3 regions of the Sodalis ligni genome follow, and region 3 is predicted to be linked to each of the others. Evidence: predicted binding sites of a transcription regulator. Region 3 holds the regulator's gene; each other region holds the start of a gene.
What was found. Region 3 encodes LexA, which represses DNA repair genes until DNA is damaged. Its sites were predicted from a motif close to TNCTGTATGTACATACAGNA; they were not measured.
Positions count from the first base shown of each region.

Region 1: dinB (DNA polymerase IV) is a predicted target of LexA. The motif match lies at 4,518-4,537, and genes of this name have one in related genera.
Region 2: mutH (DNA mismatch repair endonuclease MutH) is a predicted target of LexA. The motif match lies at 2,921-2,940, and genes of this name have one in related genera.

Region 1 is NZ_CP075169.1:4,706,724-4,714,257, forward strand. It holds gene frsA (esterase FrsA) at 1-319, opposite strand, end outside; gene gpt (xanthine phosphoribosyltransferase) at 654-1,112, opposite strand; gene pepD (beta-Ala-His dipeptidase) at 1,347-2,807, shown strand; gene dinB (DNA polymerase IV) at 3,431-4,504, opposite strand; gene dpaA (peptidoglycan meso-diaminopimelic acid protein amidase) at 4,688-5,419, shown strand; gene GTU79_RS22085 (class II glutamine amidotransferase) at 5,390-6,157, opposite strand; gene lpcA (D-sedoheptulose 7-phosphate isomerase) at 6,304-6,888, opposite strand; gene GTU79_RS22095 (YceI family protein) at 7,280-7,534, opposite strand, start outside.
Region 2 is NZ_CP075169.1:1,045,892-1,053,425, forward strand. It holds gene GTU79_RS04890 (NADP(H)-dependent aldo-keto reductase) at 1-619, opposite strand, end outside; partial or broken gene GTU79_RS04895 (YgdI/YgdR family lipoprotein) at 751-970, opposite strand; gene GTU79_RS04900 (TerC family protein) at 1,115-1,855, opposite strand; gene mutH (DNA mismatch repair endonuclease MutH) at 1,992-2,684, opposite strand; gene rppH (RNA pyrophosphohydrolase) at 3,376-3,903, shown strand; gene ptsP (phosphoenolpyruvate--protein phosphotransferase) at 3,916-6,165, shown strand; gene lgt (prolipoprotein diacylglyceryl transferase) at 6,350-7,222, shown strand; gene thyA (thymidylate synthase) at 7,229-7,534, shown strand, end outside.
Region 3 is NZ_CP075169.1:6,000,720-6,008,253, forward strand. It holds gene GTU79_RS27880 (SDR family NAD(P)-dependent oxidoreductase) at 1-77, shown strand, start outside; gene GTU79_RS27885 (FCD domain-containing protein) at 118-795, shown strand; gene GTU79_RS27890 (MmgE/PrpD family protein) at 863-2,245, shown strand; gene rcsA (transcriptional regulator RcsA) at 3,118-3,774, shown strand; gene zur (zinc uptake transcriptional repressor Zur) at 3,907-4,416, shown strand; partial or broken gene GTU79_RS27905 (CsbD family protein) at 4,563-4,771, opposite strand; gene lexA (transcriptional repressor LexA) at 5,289-5,897, opposite strand; gene GTU79_RS27915 (diacylglycerol kinase) at 6,021-6,389, opposite strand; gene plsB (glycerol-3-phosphate 1-O-acyltransferase PlsB) at 6,515-7,534, shown strand, end outside.

The DNA of each region.
Region 1 (7,534 bases), 1.3 Mb from region 3:
TGCCTTGGTGTGACCACTCATAAATCCAGTTGCCGGGGCGATAGCCGATGACGGTATCCAGCAGGCGGTCATCGGTGCGTTCGGCCTTGCTGGCGGCGATACGGGCCAGCGTCTCCTCGATTTCCCAGGCATCCAGGCCGCGCCAAATCCACAACAGGCGGTTGATCATGCGATACCAGTTGCCGGGATTGGCTCCGTCCAGAGGGGCGAGCATCGGCTTTTGGCCGGAGGGGTGGCGGGCGCGCGTCACCAGCGTGGAGGTTTCGGGAAGTTTAAAGGAAGGTTTAAACAGTATCTCGCTCAGATTCCTACTGCTCATTGAGCTGTATTCTCCATTACGCCAAGCCGTTAAGCCATAACAATAAGCCCTGACGCTAAGCCATGCCCATCATGCAGCTAAGCCATGCCGATACGCCAGGTTATTGAATTCTGTCCCGCGCTGACGGGAGGATGCCTGCCAGATTACTCATTTAGCGTCCAAAAAACAAACGCCCGTCATGAGCGGGCGTGAGGATACGGCATATTGGCGGTTTGCCGCACCGGGGGGTGGCGGACAAGCCGGCAGCGGCCCGAGGAAAGGAAAAGCGATAAATCGCCATGGGACGCATTAAGCCGCAATAAGCATCGGGCGGCGCGAAATACGTAAAGAACCCTTATTTTTCGCTCAGCGGCGGAACAAAGGCCACTGCCATGTCCCAGGGCTGTTCGATCCAGGTATCCTGGGGAATATCCACCACATAGTCATCCACCAGCGGCCGGCCGGCGGGTTTGGCGAAGATGGTGACGAAATGGGCTTTGGGATACATGTCGCGGATGGCTTTGGCGGTGCCGCCGGTATCCACCAGATCGTCGATGACGATAAAGCCTTCGCCATCGCCCTCGGCGCGTTTGAGCACGGTCATCGCGCGCTGGTGCTGGTGGTCATAGCTGGAGATGCACACCGTATCCACGTGGCGGATATTTAATTCACGCGCCAGGATGGAAGCGGGAACCAGACCGCCGCGGCTTACCGCGATAATGCCTTTCCACTGCGATGACGGAAGCAGGCGCTGGGCCAGTTTCCGAGCCTGAAGTTGCAACATGTCCCAGGTTACGACGTATTTTTCGCTCATAAATGCTGTCCCAGCCGGATCGGTTCGGCTTAAAAGTACCAGGGGAAAAAAGGTTGCGCGAGATTATAGAGACGCAACCGACGAAATACCAGTGCTACCACCCTTTTTAACCGCAGTTTCACCGCCCGTTACGGTAAAGTGGTATTCTTGAGCCATCTTTGGTGACCCTGCGGCCGGCTGCGCGCCACACTGACTCCCCGGCCCGGGTCTTTTGTCGTTACAGGAGTTTTTATCGTGTCTGAACTGACTCAACTTTCGCCACAGCCCCTATGGCAAATTTTTGACAAAATCTGTTCCATTCCGCATCCCTCATATCATGAAGATGCCCTGGCAGGCCATATAATCCGCTGGGCCCAGGAAAAAGGATTGTTTGCGGAACGGGATCAGGCCGGCAATGTGCTGCTGCGCAAGCCGGCGACCCCCGGTTATGAAAAGCGCCGTCCGGTGGTGTTGCAGGCACATCTGGACATGGTACCGCAAAAAAACAGCGATACCGTGCACGACTTCACTCGCGACCCGATCCAGCCCTATATCGACGGCGATTGGGTAAAAGCCCGCGGCACCACCCTTGGCGCGGACAACGGCATCGGCATGGCCTCGGCATTGGCGGTTCTGGCGGATGACAGCGTGCAGCACGGCCCGCTGGAAGTGCTGCTCACCATGACCGAAGAAACCGGCATGGAGGGCGCCTTCGGTCTGCAGCCGAACTGGCTGCAGGCTGAAATCCTCATTAACACCGATTCCGAGGAAGAGGGCGAAGTCTACATGGGCTGCGCCGGCGGGGTGGATTTCAAAACCGTGCTGCCGCTGGAACGTGAAGCGGTGCCCGCCGGCTACCAGGTTGTCAAGCTCACCCTCAAAGGGCTGAAGGGCGGCCACTCTGGCGTCGATATTCATCTGGGACAGGGCAATGCCAACAAACTGCTGGCCCGCTTTCTGTTCCAGCACGCCAAAAAACTGGATCTCCGCGTACTTGATGTTACCGGCGGCACCCTGCGCAACGCCATACCCCGTGAAGCCTTCGCCACCCTGGCCCTGCCGCAGGAGAATACCGAAAGCCTCAATTCGCTGGCGCAACAGTACCTGGCGGTTATCCAAACGGAGCTGGCGGCCAAGGAAAAGAAACTGGCGATTTCAGTGGAACCGGTGCAATCCGAACTGCAGGCTTTGACCAAAGCCTGCGGCGACAAATTTATCGCCCTGCTGAACGCCACCCCCAACGGCGTGATCCGCATGAGCGACGACGTAAAAGGCGTGGTAGAAACCTCCCTGAACGTCGGCGTGGTGTCCCTGGACGAAAAGACCGCCACCATCCGCTGCCTTATTCGCTCCCTCATCGACAGCGGCAAAGAGAACGTAGTGGAATCCCTGACCGCATTGGGCCAGCTGGCGGGCGCGGAATGCATTGCCAAAGGCAGCTACCCGGGCTGGAAGCCGGACGCCACCTCACCGGTGATGCATCTGGTACGCGAAACCTACCAGAAGCTGTTCAACAAAACGCCGAACATCCAGGTGATCCACGCCGGTCTGGAATGCGGGCTGTTCAAAAAGCCCTACCCTAACATGGACATGGTCTCCATCGGGCCAACCATCACCGGACCGCACTCCCCGGACGAGCAGGTGCATATCAAAAGCGTCGGCCAGTACTGGACCTTATTGACCGCACTGCTTAGGGCCATCCCGGAAAAAGCCTAAACATCAGGGCCCATGGCTCGTTAAGCTCGCTTACACGAATCGTGCAACGGACGTGTTAAAGGGAGACCGTGCCAATGGGGTCGAATCGGGCGTGGTTTTCCCGCCCGACCGAGCGCCCCATGGCACGGTAAGCCCGCTTACACGAATCGCGCAACGGACGTGTTAAAGGGAGACCGTGCCAATGGGGTCGAATCGGGCGTGGTTTTCCCGCCCGACCGAGCGCCCCATGGCACGGTAAGCCCGCTTACACCGAATCGCGCAACGGACGTGTTAAAGGGAGACCGTGCCAATGGGGTCGAATCGGGCGTGGTTTTCCCGCCCGACCGAGCGCCCCATGGCACGGTAAGCCCGCTTACACGAATCGCGCAACGGGCGTGTTAAAGGGAGACCGTGCCAATGGGGTCGAATCGGGCGTGGTTTTCCCGCCCGACCGAGCGCCCCATGGCACGGTAAGCCCGCTTACACCAATCGCGCAACGGACGTGTTAAAGGGAGACCGTGCCAATGGGGTCGAATCGGGCGTGGTTTTCCCGCCCGACCGAGCACCCCATGGCATGGTAGGCCCGCTTACACCAATCGTGCAACGAGCCGCCCAGCAGGGGTTGGGGGAGCGCAGCTCCCCCCTCACAAAAACAAATCATCTTCCCAGTTAAATATCAGCTGCCGCTCAATCTGCGGGTCCAGCAGCGTCACATGCAGCCCCACCAGCCGCACCCCCCGTTCGCCGCGCCGCTGATCCCACGCCTGGCGGGCGATCTCCATCAAATCCACTTTGTTCAGTACCGGCCACACGTGCTCCTGGGTGGTTTGCTGGAAATCGGCGAATTTGAGCTTGATGCCCTGCCGGGCGATGTGCAGATCCGGTCGCACCCGCTCCAACCGGCGCTCAAGCTCCGGGTACAGCGCCTCGATAATCTGTGCGCACGCCGCCCAATCATCAATATCAACCTCAAGGGTGCGCTCCACCCCCACCGATTTACGCATCCGATCGGAGGTCACCTCCCGCTCATCGATACCCAAAGAACGCTCCCAGATCACCCGGCCGAATTTGCCAAACTGCCTGAGCAGCGCCGCCAGATCATAACGCTGTATATCGCCGCAGGTATTAAGGCCCATATCAGCCAGTTTTTTCGCCGTGACTTTGCCCACGCCGGGTATTTTCCCCAAGGGCAACGACTGCAAAAAGGAGGCGACCTGTTCAGGCCTGATAACGTACAGCCCGTCGGGCTTGTTCAAATCGGAGGCGATTTTGGCCAGAAACTTAACCGGCGCCACGCCGGCGGAGGCGGTGAGCCGCAACTCGCGGGCGATGTCGGCGCGGACGGCCTGGGCCATCAGGGTGGCCGAACCGTTGTGATACGCGCTGTCGGTCACATCCAGATAGGCTTCGTCCAGCGACAGCGGCTCGATTAACGGCGTATAACGGCTAAAGATTTCACGGATATGCGCCGATGCTTCTTTATAGGCATTGATGCGCCCCGGCAGCAGTTTAAGATGGGGGCAAAGCTTCATGGCCATGGCGGTGGACATCGCGCTGTGCACGCCGAATACCCGGGCCGGATAGTTGGCGGTGCTGATGACCCCCCGCTTGTCCGCCCTGCCGCCGATGGCGATGGGGATATCGCGCAGGCTCGGATCGTCGCGCATTTCCACTGCCGCGAAGAAGCAATCCATGTCGACATGTATGATTTTGCGCATTTGCCCCCCTTTTAACTGTATGAGTATACAGTAAGTACGCGAATATATACAAAACGTATCTTGATAAAAGTTCGGGCAGTGATATCGTGTCGCTGATTATCTTAAATGTATTATCGTTTTACAGGGTTTGCCGGCAATGATTATTGCAGGTTTGTTATTTATTTTGACTACGCAGGAATGATAATGAGCAAAATCGCACTGCTGTTTGCGATGTTGTTTTGTATACCGGCATTTACATCTGTCAGTTATGCCAGTGAGCAGGCGCAAGTTATTTCAAATGAATTGAAAGCCCAATTACTCGGCTCACCGGTATTTATTCAAATCTTCAAAGAAGAACGAACCCTTGAGCTCTACGCCAAGATAGGCCCGGAGTACCGCTTGATAGGCAGCTACGGCATTTGCAACTTCTCCGGCGGGCTGGGCCCGAAACGGGTGGAAGGCGATTTTAAAAGTCCGGAAGGTTTTTATACTATCGACAGCCGCAATCTGCAGCCCAACAGCCATTATTACCGGGCCATCAATATCGGTTTCCCCAATGCCTACGATCAATCCCGCGGCTATTCCGGCGCCATGCTGATGATTCATGGCGATTGTCGTTCCATCGGCTGTTACGCCATGACCGACAGTTATATTGCTGAAATATACCGCTATGTGGATGCGGCATTACGAAATGGCCAGGATGCGATAAAGATTCATATTTATCCGTTCCGTATGACGCCGGCAAATATGCAGCGTCACCGTTATTCCACCTATTATTCTTTCTGGCAACAGCTGCAGCCCGGCTACGCTTTCTTTGCCGAACATCATCAGCCGGCGGCGGTGGCGGTGGTCAACGGCCAGTATGTGATAGGCACACCGATGCAAATGACCCGCGCGCCCGTGGCGTCACAGCTCGCGCTCACCCAGCCGAAATAATACGCTCTCCCCTGGCGCAACCTTGTGCCAGGTTTCATTCCCCGTCAGCGGTTGGGTGGCGATGACCGTCACCACATCGTCTGGCGTGGTCTGCTGCTGGAAATCAATCTCCACATCCTGATCGATAAGGGTGGCTTTGCCGAACGGCGCCCGCCGGGTGATCCAGTAAAGTTCGCTGGAACAATATCCCATAACGAAACGGCCGTCGGACAGCAGCATATTGAAGATGCCTTTTTGCCGCAGCTCGCCCGCCAGGCTATCGATATAACGGAACACCGACGGCCAATGGCCGGGGGTGTGGGGATAGCGTTCCGCCAGCCGGGCCAGCAGCCAGCAAAACGCATACTCGCTGTCGGTCTGCCCTACCGGCCGATAGGGGCTGGTGTCCAGTTGACGGTATCCCCGCAGCTGGCCGTTGTGGGCAAAAGTCCAATTCCGTCCCCAGAGTTCTCGGGTAAAAGGGTGAGTGTTTTCCAGCGCCACCCGGCCGCGATTGGCCTGGCGGATATGAGAAACCACCGCGCAGGATTTGATGGGATACTCCTGCACCAGCCGGGCGATGGGCGAGCTGATGCTCGGCAACGGATCCTTGAAGGTCCGGCAGCCCAGCCCCTCGTAGAACGTGATGCCCCATCCGTCCTTATGCGGTCCGGTGCGGCCGCCCCGCTGCATTAACCCGGTAAAGCTGAAGCAAATGTCCGTCGGCACATTGGCACTCATCCCGAGCAGTTCACACATGACCCTCTCCTGTTCCGCGCCATCCCGATGGCGGCACGACCTTACCCGGCCGCCATCCCGATTCCGTTACCGCAATACGCTGCTGCCCTCATCCCGATGCCGGAGCGAGGTCACGCCGCCGCATCCATGCCGATGTCGGCGCTGCATTACACCGCCGCAGCCATCTCTTTTTCAATAAGCTGGATCAGAATATGAATCGACTTGATATGGATCTCCTGGATACGATCGGCGTAGCCAAAATGGGGCACGCGAATTTCCACATCGGCGGTGCCGGCCATTTTGCCGCCGTCTTTGCCGGTAAGGGTAATCACTTTCATGCCTTTGGCCCGGGCGGCGTCGACGGCGCGGATGATATTGGCCGAATTGCCGGAGGTGGAGATGCCCAGCAGCACATCGCCCTTATTGCCCAGCGCTTCGATATAACGGGAAAAGACAAAATCATACCCGTAATCGTTGCTGACGCAGGATAAATGGCTGACGTCCGAAATGGCGATGGCCGGATAAGCCGGGCGGTTATCGCGATAGCGGCCGGTAAGCTCCTCGGCGAAATGCATGGCGTCGCAATGGGAACCGCCGTTGCCGCAGGACAGCACTTTGCCGCCGGCTTTAAAGGAATCGGCGATAAGCCTGGCCGCATCCTCAATAGATTGAATATTTTTTTCGTCTTTCAGAAAGTTAGCCAGCGTCAGCGCGGCTTCGTTCAGTTCGCTACGAATCAAATCCTGATACATAAGTCCCTCGGTATAGGCTCGCAAATTCAGAAAATCTTCGGTAAACAGTTTACCGGATTGGCGAAACCGCGAGAAGCGAAGATGGTCCGGGACAATCGAGTAATAGCAGGAAAATCATTATTTGTGAGCCAGATTATCATCACGGGGAAACAGCGTGGAACAATCAGTGCGGGATCGGTGCGGGTAACATGGGATGGATTGCGGTCGAGGTAAGGGGTGCCATGGGACATTCCGCGGCCGGTAAAGCGCGTACCAGGCGAATAGCCCGCTGTCGATAAAGCGCATACCAAGGAGGGGGTCCGCGGTCGATACAGGACATACCAAGCGGATGACGCGCTGCCGGGCTAAGCGGTTGCCAAGAAACAACCACGCGCCGGCAGCGGAACGGGGGTTATTTTACCAGGGCTTCGGTGGAGATAGTTATCACCACGGCATCGCTCACCATGGGGACATATTTATCCAAACCGAATTCCGAGCGTTTGATAGTAGTGGTGGCGTTAAAGCCCACCGCCTGTTTTTTCTCCATCGGATGCTGGCCTATCTTGTTCAGCACCGCATTCAAAATCACCGGCTTGGTAATGTCCTTGATTTTCAGGTCGCCATACACTTTATATTTGTGGGCGCCTTCGCTGATGATTTTTGTGCT
Region 2 (7,534 bases), 1.5 Mb from region 3:
GATTCTGCACCGTAACAATGCGCGGAAGATCGTGTTTTTCCGCCAACTGGAGATAACGCATGGCGCCCCATGGGGTCTCGTTGGAAATACCCAGATAGCGGATTTTACCGGCCCGCACCTGCTCATTCAGCGCTTCCAGGGTTTCCAGTATGGTCACTGCCAGTTTTTCATCGGTGTAGCGGTAATTCAGTTGGCCGAAACAGTTGGTGGCCCGCTGCGGCCAGTGCACCTGGTAAAGATCCACATAATCGGTTTGCAGTCGCTGCAGGCTGTCGTCCAGCGCCTTGCGGATGTTTTTGCGATCGAGAATCTGCTGTGGCCGGATAGATGCGTCATTGCCCCGTGACGGGCCGGTGACTTTGGTGGCCAGGATGATTTTTTCCCGCTGGCCGTGTCTGTGCAGCCAGTTACCGATATAAGTCTCCGTCAGTCCCTGGGTTTCAGGCCGGGGCGGGACCGGATACATTTCAGCCGTGTCGATCAGGTTGACGCCTGCTGCGACGGCATGATCCAGCTGCTCATGGGCCTGGGCCTCCGTGTTTTGTTCACCAAAAGTCATGGTGCCCAATCCCAGAACGCTGACTTCAAGAGAACTGTGGGGGATACGGTGATAATACATTGAGGCTGGTTCCTTAGTGTCTGAAAAGAGCGGGCGTTGATCTTCCTCCGATGTAATCGACTATAACCAAGCCAGGCCGCGGGGAAAAGCAAAAACGGCCCGGCCAATGGGTATTCATCGCCAGGGAGGAATCAACGTTCGATCATTTGCGACACGTCATTACCGTTGATTTGCATTTCATTGCCCTGCTCATCGGTATAGCTTATCACCCCGGTGGATTTATCCACTTCGGGTTTTCCCTTGGTCAGAATCATCCGACCGTCTTTGGGTGGCCATAACATAATCACTTGCACATCCCGACAGTAAACCCGCCAGGAGAATAGCCGAACAGATCATGATGCTTTTTTTCATTGTGATTTTCCGTCCATTGAGCGTTGGGATAGGCAATAAGTTTAGCAAAACACCAGGCTGCTATGCCTTTGCCAGGCTTTTTTAAGACTGCTTTTCAGACAAAAAAAAGCTGTTCAATGGGCCCGGTACCCCATAACAACTACTTCATCCCTCAAGATCCGAGCCGGAGCGCCCGGCCTGATCGGTTTTTTTGCTTCTGGCGAGATTCAGCGCTTCCACCGCCATCGAAAAGAACATGGCGAAATAAATGTATCCCTTGGGCACATGAACATCAACGCTTTCCAAAATCAGCGTGAAGCCTATCAAAATCAGAAACGACAGGGCTAGCATCTTCACGGAAGGGTGCCTGGCGACAAACTCGCCGATGGGCCGGGCGGCATACAGCATTACCCCCACGGAGATCACCACCGCCAGCATCATGATGAACAGATGATTGGACAAACCCACCGCGGTTATCACCGAATCCAGGCTGAAGATGATATCCAGCAGCATAATCTGCACGATGGCGCCGGTAAAGGAGCTGACGCGGCTGTTTTGCGCCTCTTCGCTCCCTTCCAGCGACTGGTGGATTTCCTTGCTGGATTTCCAAATCAGGAACAACCCGCCGAGCATGAGAATCAAATCCCGCAGGGAGATGGCGTTGCCCAGAACGGTGAACAGGGGAAACGTTAAACGGATCACCCAGGAAATAGATGCCAGCAGACATAACCGCATCACCATGGCGCCGAACAGCCCCATGCCGCGAGCTTTGCCTTGCTGGGTAGGGGGAAGCTTGGCGACTACCAGAGAAAGGAAAATGATATTGTCGATACCAAGGACGATTTCCAAGATAGTCAGGGTGCCCAGCGCCAGCCACGCGTTGGGGTCCAGGATCCAATCAAACATAAAGAGTTAACAACCTAAACGAATATTAAACGAATAGTATATACCCAAAAGATTTCATACTGCAGCCAACACAGCTGTAACGTGAAAGATGATGGGTATAAACAATACTGAATGCCCGCGGGCAGGCAATGACTGTCTAAATCAGGAAATGCCGGGCCAGCAACGGGCCGGTGAAGGTTTTCTTCAGGTAGAATCCCCTGGGCAAGGTCATGATCGGCTGCCCGAATTCGCCGATGGCGGCGGTAAGAGCCCGGCTATTAGCGGCTTTGGGACGCAGCTGCAGAACCTCGCCGTGCCGGGCAGTGATTTTTTCCACCTGCCCCAATACGATAAGATCCATCAATTCCTCCCAGTCCTGCTTTAGCCTCAGCTCTTCTTGGGCGTCAGGGCTCCACAGCAACGGCGTGCCGACCCGGCGCGCGGCCAACGGAATATCCCGGCTGCCTTCCACCGGTATCCACAGCACCCGCGCCAGCTTATAGCGTACATGGCTGGTTTCCCAAGTGACGCCGCTATTGCCGGTGAGGGGCGCCACGCAGACAAAGGTGGTTTCCAGCGGCCTTCCCGCGCTATCCACCGGGATGGTCTTGAGTTCAACGCCGATATCGGCAAAGTCTTGTTCCGGTTTGCTGCCGGCGCTGGCGCCGAGATAACGCTCCAGTAGCACGCCGATCCAGCCTTTGTCGCGCTTGAGATTGGCGGGCAGCACCAGTCCGGCATGGGTTGCCAGCTCACCCAGGGTATAACCCGCCAGGGCACTGGCGCGGGCCAATAATTCAACTTCATTGACCGGCGGCGTCACGAGAGTTGAAACCAACGGCAGGGTCATCGCTGTGTTATCCGCATGGTGTTTAAAAACTAGGCTGTCATTTTCAATGAGCCGTATTTAATGATCATATAAATTGACGCCATTAATAATAGCATGATTTTTCTATTATTTTTATTCCATTATCTGAACTCTACAACGGTAAGCAAAAGGGTTGTGCACCAGTAGAGGAGAACAATGAACAGGATCTTACACCAGGTTATCCACAGATTTATGGGATAACCTTAATAAAAACTCACTACTGTAGCTATTTACAGCCTTGACGCCCTGTTATATTGCTGGTTTGTTCCGATATGGCAGTGATTTATCCACGAAATTGTGGATAAAACCAGCATTGACTGATTTTTAGCTTTACCGGCCCCCGGAATGAAGCCACAAGATCCCGATGGATCCCGCCGTGGCGGCATGGGATCCTAGCCGCATGAAATCCCAAAGGATTTCTCCGCCGGGAATTCGTTTCCCGAAGGGTTGGCTAAAAGTTTTCCCCTACTAATTCAGCGTTCTGCACAGTACTATCCACAGAAAAAGTGCATAAAGCCATACGGCGCGGATCGAAACTGTTGATAACCTGGCCGCCAAATCCCGCTGAAACCACGATTGAGGCCGGACATTACTGAAAAGCAGTGGTTTACCCTATTGAGGGGATGTGAAACAATCAAGTCATGTTTGCACTATAAGTAATCGAGGTAGTCCAGTGATCGATGATGATGGCTACCGCCCGAATGTTGGTATCGTAATCTGTAATCGTGACGGACAGGTCTTGTGGGCCAGGCGCTACGGACAACACTCATGGCAATTCCCCCAGGGCGGCATTAATGCCGGCGAGACCGCTGAGCAGGCAATGTACCGTGAATTGTTCGAAGAGGTGGGATTAAGTCGCAAAGATGTGCGCATACTCGCCGCTACCCGCAACTGGCTGCGTTACAAACTGCCAAAGCGGCTGGTTCGCTGGGACACAAAGCCGGTCTGTATCGGGCAAAAGCAAAAGTGGTTTTTGCTACAGATTATGTGTCAGGACGCCGATATCAATATGCAGCGCGGGGGCACACCTGAATTTGATGGCTGGCGCTGGGTCAGCTTTTGGTACCCTGTCCGCCAGGTGGTTTCGTTCAAGAGGGACGTTTACCGCCGGGTCATGAAAGAATTCTCTACCACTGTCATGCCGTTGCAGGAAGGCGCTCCGCAACGGTCTTGTCCTGCTTATCGACGAAAGAGGGGATGAGCTACGCAGAACATGCTCACGCGTTTACGAGAGATCGTTGAGAAGGTTGCCGCCGCGCCGCGTTTGTCGGATACGCTGGATATCCTGGTTAATGAAACCTGTCTGGCGATGAACACTGAGGTTTGCTCGGTTTATCTGGCGGACAACGATCGTCGCTGCTACTACCTTATGGCTACGCGCGGTTTACAAAAACCGCGCGGGCGCACCATCACGCTGGCATTCGACCAAGGGATCGTCGGGCTGGTGGGACGGCTGGCGGAACCCATCAACCTGGCCGATGCCCATACCCATCCCAGTTTTCAATACATCCCCGCCGTAAAAGAAGAACGTTTTCGTTCCTTCCTCGGCGTACCGATTATCCATCGCCGCCAACTGCTGGGCGTGCTGGTGGTGCAGCAGCGCGAACATCGCCAGTTCGATGAAAGCGAAGAGTCGTTTATGGTGACGCTGGCCACGCAAATGGCCGGCATTCTTTCGCAGTCCCAGCTGAACGCCCTGTTCGGCCAGTATCGCCAGACACGCATCCGCGCGCTGGCGGCCGCGCCGGGGGTGGCTATCGCCCAGGGCTGGGTGGATACCAGCCAGCCGTCGCTGGATCAGGTCTTTCCGGCGTCGTCACTGGACAGCGCCCTGGAACGGGAGCGGCTGACCTTTGCCCTTGGCGAGGCGGCGGCGGAATTTCGCCGTTTCAGCAAACGTTTTAACGCCAGCGCCCAGCAAGACAGCGCGGCCATCTTCGATCTTTATTCCCATTTGCTTAACGATGCCCGCCTCAAGCGCGAGCTGTTTGCACAAATCGACGGCGGATCGGTAGCGGAATGGGCGGTGAAATATGTCATTGAACAGTTCGCCGAACAGTTCGCCCAGCTTAACGACAGCTACATGCGCGAGCGGGCCAACGATTTACGGGCATTGGGGCAACGGCTGCTGTTCCATTTGGACGACAGCACCCAGCGCGTGACGCAGTGGCCGTCCCGTTTTGTGCTGGTGGCCGATGAGCTGAGCGCCACGCTGCTGGCGGAAGTGCCGCAAAGTAAAATGGTCGGCGTGGTGGTGCGCGACGGGGCCGCCAATTCCCACGCCGCCATACTGGTCCGGGCCATGGGCATTCCGACGGTGATGGGCGCGGATATCCAACCCTTGCTGCTGAACCAGCGCCTGCTGGTGGTGGACGGTTATCGCGGCGAGCTGCTGGTGGATCCGGAACCGGTGCTGGTGCAGGAGTATCAGCGCCTCATCAGCGAGGAAAAAGAGCTTAGCCGCCTGGCGGAAGATGATGTGGAACAGCCGGCGCGGCTTAAAAGCGGCGAGCGGATCCAAATCATGCTGAATGCCGGTCTAAGCGCCGAGCACGAACAGCGGCTGGGTGACCGGGTGGATGGGGTCGGGCTGTATCGTACCGAAATCCCTTTTATGCTGCAAAGCGGTTTTCCGTCGGAAGATGAGCAGGTGGCGCAATATCAGGGCATGCTGCAGCTGTTTCCCAGCAAATCCGTTACGCTGCGTACCCTGGATGTGGGGTCGGATAAACAGCTGCCCTATATGGCCCCCATCAACGAAGAGAACCCGTGCCTCGGCTGGCGCGGAATCCGCATTACCCTGGATCAGCCGGAAATCTTCCTGATCCAGGTGCGGGCCATGCTGCGCGCCAATGCGGCCACCGGCAACCTCAGCATTTTACTGCCGATGATCACAAGCGTGGACGAAATTGACGAGGCCCGGCGGATGATCGACCGGGCCGGCCGCGAAGTGGAAGAGATGCTGGGCTATGCGTTGCCGCCCCTGCGGGTGGGTATCATGATTGAAGTGCCCGCCATGGTGTTTATGCTATCTTCCCTGGTGAACCGGGTGGATTTTATTTCGGTGGGCACCAACGATTTGACCCAATATCTGCTGGCGGTGGATCGTAACAATACCCGGGTGGCGGCTATGTATGACAGCCTGCACCCGGCGATGCTGCAGGTGCTGCAAAAGATTATCGTGGAATGCGGGCGGCTGGGGCTCGATTGCAGCCTGTGCGGGGAGATGGCGGGGGACCCCATGGGGGCACTGCTGCTCACCGGCATGGGCTATCGGTCCCTGAGTATGAACGGACGCACCGTGGCCAGAATCAAATATCTGCTGCGCAACGTTGAGCTCAGCGATGCCGAACAGCTGGCGGAGCGGGTGCTGGTGGCGCATAACGCCATTGACGTACGCCATCAGGTGGCGGCATTTTTAGAACGTCGCGGCCTGGGCGGCCTGATTCGCGGCGGTCGCTGAATACCGCCGTCAATGAATATAGCGTACACGAGCGACGGGTAAATTTACCGCCGGTCCGCCGCGAAAAATGTATCCCCTATGCTATGATACCCTAAATAATCCAAGTTGCAGGCAGGCCAACGTACCTGCAATTCGACGTATGACGGGTATATACGCCCTGAAATAAACTCTGTTGTGGTGATGAATGACAACGAATTATCTGGCTTTTCCTCAGTTTGACCCGGTGATTTTCTCCGTGGGTCCGGTTGCCCTTCATTGGTACGGTCTCATGTACCTGATTGGTTTCGTCTTTGCCATGTGGCTGGCGGTGCGCCGGGCCAATCGTCCCGGCAGCGGCTGGACCAAAGAGGAAGTGGAAAACCTGTTATATGCCGGTTTTCTGGGCGTGTTTCTGGGCGGACGCATCGGCTATGTGCTGTTTTATAACCTGCCGCTGTTTCTTGACAATCCGCTTTATCTCTTCAAGGTCTGGGACGGAGGCATGTCGTTCCATGGCGGTTTGATTGGCGTAATCTGCGTCATGCTGTGGTTTGCCCACCGCACCAAACGCCACTTCTTCCAGGTGGCGGATTTTATCGCGCCGATGGTTCCCTTCGGGCTGGGGGCCGGCCGGCTTGGCAACTTCATCAATGGTGAACTCTGGGGGCGGGTGACCACCGATACCCCGTGGGCCATGCTGTTCCCCGGATCCCGCGACGAGGATTTAGCGCTGTTGCCGTTTCATCCGGAATGGCAGACGATCTTTGACCGTTATGGGGTATTGCCCCGCCATCCCTCGCAGCTATATGAATTATTGCTGGAAGGGGTAGTGCTGTTTATCATTCTTAACTTTTTTATCCGCAAACCACGCCCGTTGGGCAGCGTATCGGGCCTGTTTCTCATCTGTTACGGCGCGTTTCGCATTATCGTGGAATTCTTCCGCCAGCCCGATGCGCAATTGGGGTTATTCGACGATGCCATCAGCATGGGGCAGATCCTGTCGCTGCCGATGATTATTGCCGGTGTGATTATGATTATCTGGGCCTATCGCCGTCGTCCGCAGCAACAATTGTCCTGAGGTTACATGAAACAGTATTTGGAATTGGTGAGGCTGGTCCGTGAACAAGGCACGCCGAAAGCGGATCGCACCGGTACCGGCACCCTGTCGATTTTCGGCCACCAGATGCGCTTTGATTTGCGGCAGGGTTTTCCGCTGGTGACCACCAAGCGGTGCCATCTTCGTTCGATTATTTACGAGCTGCTGTGGTTTCTCAACGGCGACACTCATGTCGGTTATCTCCATGACCATAACGTTTCCATTTGGGACGAATGGGCGGATGAAAACGGCAATCTCGGTCCGGTTTACGGTAAGCAGTGGCGCGCCTGGGGT
Region 3 (7,534 bases):
GTTTTTTGAGCGGACCTCACGCCCGCTACCTCACGGGACAGGTCATTCACGCCAATGGCGGCGCGTTTCTCCCTTAAGTACCGTTAAATGTACCGATAATTCTTCACAGGCGAATTTATGTCTTATACAGCAGATTCCATCCAGGTATTACGTTCGGCGACCCTTTGTGACCTCGTGCAGGAAGAAATCCTGCGGCGGATTAAAACCCGGCAACTGGTGGCCGGTATGAAACTCAACGAAATGGAACTGGCCGAGCACCTGCAAATCAGCCGCAGTCCGGTAAGGGAAGCTTTCCGCGCCTTGGAAGAGGCCGGCCTGGTTTCACTGGAAAAAAACCGCGGCGCCTGGATCAGGGATATTTCCGAACAGGAAGCAGCCGAACTGTATGAAGTTCGCGCCGGCCTGGATGAAATCGCCGGTCGCCGCCTGGCGTCCATCGTTACCGAGGACCAATTGCAGGAATTGCATGGCGTGCTTGATCAACTGGAGGCCATTTCCCAGCATGACGATGTGAATAATTATTTTTTATTGAATATTGCCTTCCACGATCGGGTGGTGGAAATGGCCGGAAACGCCACATTATTGACGCTCTATCGCCAGGTTATCAACCGCATGCACTTAATCCGGCGTCAGGGCCTCGCGTTATCCGGCAGCTCCCAGGCGTCCCATGCCGAACACCGCATGATTCTGGCAGCGCTGGCGGCACGAGACCCGGATGCCGTTGCACATTCGATGCGTCAGCATATTCAACAAGGGTATCAGCGTGCCTGTAGTGCGCAAAACCGGGCGCTGTAGTCAGCCGTTGCCCTTTTGATCGAGCGAGATATCTTGCCGCCACCCTGCTCCGGGAGAAAAACACGTTATGAACGATCGCCAACTGGATAAGAATAGTATTGCCGAGCAGCTTGCCCATTGGATCCTGGCGCAGGATGCCGGCGACTTTCCGCAAAAAACCATCGGCACCGCACGCTTGCTGCTGATGGATGTGATGGGTCTGTGCATTGCCGCGCGACACGAGTATTACGTAGAGTCCGCCCTGGCAACGGCTGACGGTAGCGGTTTATGTACGGCGCTGGGGCATCCCGGGGGGCTGACGGCCTATGACGCCGCCCTGGTGAACGGTACCGCGGCCCATGGTGAAGATTACGACGACACATTCGAGGGCGGCCCGGTTCACTCCGGCGCGGTGGTGGTGCCGGCGGTCATGGCGATTTGCGAGCGCGAAGGGCTAGCCGGAGAAGCGCTGCTACGGGGCATTGCCGTGGGGGCTGAATTAATGTGCCGTTTGAGCCTGGTGGCGCCGAAAGCCATCCATCGGGCGGGATTTCATCCCACCGCGGCCATCGGCGCTATTGCCGCGGCGGGAGCCGTTGCGGCGGCGCTGCGGCTGGACCACGGGCAGACGACGTCGGCCTTGGGGATTGCCGGCAGCATGGCGTCAGGGATTATTGAATACCTGGCCGAAGGCACCTCCACCAAACGCATGCATGCCGGCTGGGCCGCGCAATCGGGCATTCGCGCCGCCTTGATGGCCCGGGGCGGATTAGACGGACCGCGAACCGTGCTCGAGGGGCGCCATGGTTTTTTCCAGGCCTTCGCGCCTTCGGTAACCCCTGATTTCACCCCGCTCTTATCTGACCTTAATCAGCGCTGGCTAATGCAGTCCATCGCTTTCAAGCCTTATGCATGCGGCACCATGACCCAGCCCTATATCGATTGCGCCATCGCCCTGGCGCGCCGGAACATCAATCCCGGCGATTTTCGCGACATCGTTTGCCGGGTCGGGGAGGGTACAGTACATCGGCTGTGGGAGGATTTGGCGGTCAAGCATCGCCCTCCCACCGCCTACGCGGCAAAATTCAGCACGCCGTTTTGCATGGCGGTGGGCTTTTTTGACGGCCGGGCCGGACTGGGACAATTCACGCCGGCACGGATTAACGACCCGGCGGTGCTGGCGCTGGCACAAAAAATCCGCTATGAAATCGACCCGCAAAACCCCTACCCGGCCCAGTTCACCGGCCATCTGCGGGCAACGATGAGCGACGGCACCGTTTATGAGCACGTTCAGCCCTGGATGCGCGGCGGCGCACAGCAGCCGCTGTCGCCGGGAGAGCTGGCGGAAAAATTCCGGGATAACGTCCGGCACGGCGGCTGGAATGACAGCCTGTGCGAGGGGATGCTCGCCATGTTTCAACAGATATTTACTCAAACCGATATAAGATCCCTCGAACGGGGGAGAGTCTGATATTTTTGCAACATTGCCCTGGGGAAAGCCTGATATTTCTCCAACGGGCTTTATCCTTTCTCTTAATGACGCTTAAAGAAGGCGGATATTGAGTTGAGCAAAAAAAAGGGCATATCGGCGATGGATACCTAAAAGACAGATACAAAAATATATCGCATCTCTTCTATGCCCTATAATAATTTTTAATCAAAAAGGCATACGTTATTGATAAATTTATTTGCCCGTCAATAATCATAAGCATCACGCTGCAGAGTAGCAATGTTGATTTTTAACTGATTAAAAAAAGCAATTACCAGCGTATATCTCATCCTATTCCACTATTCCCACAGCGCCTTCTCCATGGCGTGGCACAACTCCTATTCCGGCAAATAAGATCTCTGCCGTTTGCCGCTGGCCTTTGGCATGAAATCCGGTGGCGGTAACACCCTGCCAAGCGTTTCAAACGACCGGAGGTACGCCGTGCGCAAACCGCGGTTTGGCAGCGAAGTATTAACATTCAATAGCTTTTTTTTGTAAAAAATCTCATTTTGTACCAAATAACTTATATTACGTCCCAATGGCTTCAATGGCGATTTACAAACTGGTCATAATCCTCTATCACATGGATTTAATGCGTCGCCGTCTTCATTACTGAGTGAAAGGTTGAAGTATGATTATTTACAGCGTGCTTATCGCTTTTATGCTGCTGATTACCATAATCAGCCTGGCTCTGCATTTCAGGGAAAACAGAAAGAGAAAAATCATATTCAACCGAACAAGCAGCCGGTAAACAAATACCGAAGGCACTGTTCTCGTCTTCAAAGGGAATTTATAGAACGAACTAACGCATCCTTCCCCTATCAATAACCATAACTGTAGATATCGCGATTATTATGACAGTGTTTATTCTTGATCCATGCACATACACCAGATATGCGCTGAAAAGCTCTCTTGGCGCAAATGGTGTTAAAGGAAGTATTCGAACACTGGACAGTTTGTCAACATTGAGAAAAAAATGCGAAACAGCATCTCCTTCCATTATTTTTATCAATCAGAATTATTTTCAATATCAGCACAATAATGAGGAGCTCAAGACCGTCATAGAACAGCATCCGGCGACGCTCTTTTTTATCTTTATCGGTAATGAAAGCATAAAATTCTATGATTTTATCCCAATCAAAAAGAATGTCATTATCACTTCAAAGTTTATCAAAATCAGCACTATCAATATGATTATCCGTTATTATCTCGATGTCAGAACATGGCTGGATGATAATAACAAACTTGGATTTTCCCCACTGCGCTTTAGTAAAACGGAAGCTGAAGTCCTCACAATGTGGATGTCCGGCTACGATACGTTACATATCTGTTCACATTTGCATATCAAAGAAAAAACCCTTTCCTCCCATAAGATAAATATCAAGAGGAAAACCAGGGCAAGCAACAAACAGGTTATCTATCACCTGATTACCATCGCCAATAGCGTTACGGAAGGCATCAACAGCCACCCTCCCCGGGAAATAAATATGTCGCCACGCCTGACAGCATAAAAGCTCTTCTCTGCCCTGTTTTGCTGACCGTTAGCCGGGAATGCTATAGCCTCGCTCGGCTTACATCCCTAAATTCGGTATTTTATCGTCATCATGATAAGATGATGGATAGATAAGCTACGGGGGTTCCCTATGAAAAGCATGACTAGTTCGCAATTGCTCAGTCAAGCTGAACAATTGTGTGAACAACGGAATGTACGCCTGACGCCGCAGCGGCTCGAAGTATTGCGCCTGATGACGCAGCAGGAGGGGGCCATTAGCGCCTACGATCTGCTTGATCTGTTACGGGCCTCAGAACCCCAGGCTAAACCGCCGACTATATATCGCGCACTGGATTTTCTAATGGAGCAGGGATTTATCCATCGCGTCGAGTCAACCAACAGCTTTGTCTTGTGCCATCATTTTGAAGAGCCTAGCCATACCTCGGCTTTTTTTATCTGCGATCGCTGCGGCCAGGTCACGGAGCAATCCACCGAGGGGATTGAGGAGATTCTACAACGCATGGCCCGGTCAGCGGGTTTTGCCATGCGGCATAACGTTGTGGAAGCCCATGGTTTTTGCCTCAAGTGTTCCGAAGTGCAATCCTGCGATCGGCTGCATAATTGCGGACATGACCATAGCATTGGGATCAAAAAGAGGTAAGAGTTAAACAGGGAGGCATTAAAATTTTTAGTAGATTAGTTTAAGTATGTGATTAGTAAGGTGGTACATCCTTGTACCTTTGGGTAGGAACATTAATCTGATTATTTCGGGTAACCAACGTAATAGCGGGCTACCACGTCACATCGCTACCAGCGATATTTATTCTGGGTTTCCCAGTTCGAAACTTCCTTTTCTGCTGCTTCTTTGCCGTAACCATAACGTTCTTGAATTTTACCGATTAACTGGTCACGCTTCCTTCAACAACGGTCAAATCATCATCGGTGAGTTTGCCCCATTGTTCTTTCATTTTACCCTTGAATTGCTTCCAGTTGCCGCTTGCTTGGTCAGTATTCATTGTAAAACTCCTTCACTATCGTTTGGTGAGGAATTTTAATCATTAACCTTTGCAGCGGTTAATGAATAATCGGATTCGTTAAAGAAAACGTCTGACATCGTTAATCTATAAGCTAACCCTATGAGATTAAGTATAGCAGTGCGTTTGGCGAAAGGCTTATTTGGCAGAGGATTTGACGTCATATGGACGGTAATTCCCGCGTTTTTTACCATAAGGCGATATAAAACAGCAGGTAGCGGAGGAAATTAGAATGACGATAAATGTAACAGACTATGTATAAACTTCACTTATGCTCTAACGCGGATAGCTGGCGGGAACAGCGATTAATTACGGCAAGTATTGAATAAAGCGAGGCAAGAAAAGATGCAAAAGGTTATTGAACGGAACAAAACGACGCGCCACAGCTCCCCCAATAAATCTGCGGCCGCCGAAGCTGATAAAGGACGCCGAAAACCAAACCGGGGGAGAATACGCTACCTAGAGTCACCAACAGATCAAAGCGGGTCCAGACAAAGGCTCAGATCCAATTGCCGTTGCGAATGACACCTACCGCCAATCCTTCGATAGTGAGCTCCTGCTGGCGTAGATCTACCACGATGGGGGAGAAATCACTGTTTTCAGGTAACAGCTCAACGATATTGCCTTGTCTTCTGAGGCGTTTTACCGTCACTTCATCGTTAATCCGCGCGACAATCACCTGGCCATTACGGGCATCCTGCGTTTTGTGCACCGCCAGCAAATCACCATCCATGATGCCGATGTCTTTCATTGACATGCCGCTGACGCGCAGCAAAAAGTCCGCATGGGGTTTGAACAAATCAGGATCGACTTTGTAATGGCTTTCGATATGCTGTTCCGCCAGCAATGGCTCGCCCGCCGCCACGCGGCCAATCAGAGGCAAACCGCTCTCTTCCTCAATGAGTAAACGGATCCCGCGGGAAGCGCCGGAGACAATCTCAATCGCCCCTTTTCGCGCCAGCGCCTTAAGGTGCTCCTCGGCGGCATTGGGTGAGCGAAACCCCAGCTGTTGGGCGATCTCCGCGCGTGTCGGCGGCATGCCGGTTTGCGATATATGATCGCGGATAAGGTCAAAAACCTCTTGTTGTCTGGCGGTTAACGCTTTCATTCCGTCCCCTGTTTGTTTATACAGTCTTCATGTGAGTATATACAGGTCGAGCCCAATTGAAAACCTCATGTGTGGCAAAACGTAATAAAAACGGCTGAATTTAACAACGGTTAAGAGAAGCCATCATCGAAATAGTCGCCACAGCAAGGTTATCCAGACCCAGGCCGCCAATATGATGGCCAGCGCAACCGCAGCCGACCCGAGATCCTTTGCCCGTCCCGAGAGGGGGTGCAGCTCTGGCCCGATGCGGTCCACCACCGCTTCTATGGCGCTGTTTATCGTTTCCATCACCAATACCAGCCACACCGAGCCAATCAATAAAATACGCGAAATAGCGTCGGATTCGAGATAATATGCAAGTACGATGGCAAGGATGGCTATTACCGCTTCCTGCCGAAAAGCCGCTTCATGACGCCAGGCCGCTGATAATCCTTTTAATGAATATCCCATGGCGTTATAGATACGTTTAAGTCCACTGATTTGGTTTGCCATACATTTGCGCGCTTGAGGAAAATTGCGCCCATATTACCGGTTCTTTGCGTTCTCATCACCACAGATCTGTTGCGCAGTTTCTGGTATTCTTGTGCCGCAATGCTAACAAGAGGCTTCACACAGATATGTCAGGTTGGCGTAACATTTATTATGCGTTATTGGATTTGCCAATAAAATTGCTGGTGAGAAGTAAGGTAATCCCCGCGAATCCACGGGAAGAAACCGGTCTGGATCCCATGCGGGCCATGATGTACGTGTTACCTTATAATTCCAAAGCGGATTTGCTTACCCTGCGCGGGCAGTGCTTAAAGCTCCAACTGCCGGATCCGCTGATTCCCCTGGAAATTGACGGGGTAACGCTGCCGCGTTATGTCTTTATTAACGATGGTCCGCGGGTTTTCTCCTACTTCACCGAGAAGCCGGAATCCGTCAAGTTATTCCACAATTACCTGGACTTACACCGTAACAACCCCCAGCTCGATGTACAAATGGTGCCGGTTTCCGTGATGTTCGGACGCGCCCCGGGCCGTGAAGCACAGCCCAACCAACCGGCTCCGCAGTTACGGCTGCTGAACGGTTTTCAAAAATTCATCGCCATTCTCTGGCTGGGGCGTGACAGTTTTGTCCGCTTTTCCAATCCGCTGTCGATGCGGTACATGGCAACGGAACACGGCACGGATAAGACCATCGCGCAAAAGCTCGCCCGGGTCGCCCGGATACATTTTGCCCGCCAGCGCCTGGTGGCGGTTGGGCCGCGTTTGCCGGTACGCCAGGATCTTTTTAACAAGCTGCTGGCGTCCAAGGCCATTGAAAAAGCCATTGAAGATGAAGCCCGCAGCAAAAAAATCTCCACCGATAAGGCGCAGCAAACCGCCATCCAGCTGATGGAGGAAATTGCGGCGGACTTTTCTTATGAGGCCATACGTTTATCGGATCGGGTATTGAGCTGGACCTGGAATCGCCTGTATCAAGGTCTGCACGTACGCAATGCCGATCGGGTCCGGCAACTGGCCGAAGACGGCCACGAAATCGTCTACGTGCCCTGCCACCGCAGCCACATGGATTATCTGCTGCTGTCCTATGTGCTTTATCACCAGGGATTGGTGCCGCCGCATATCGCCGCCGGCATTAACCTGAACTTTTGG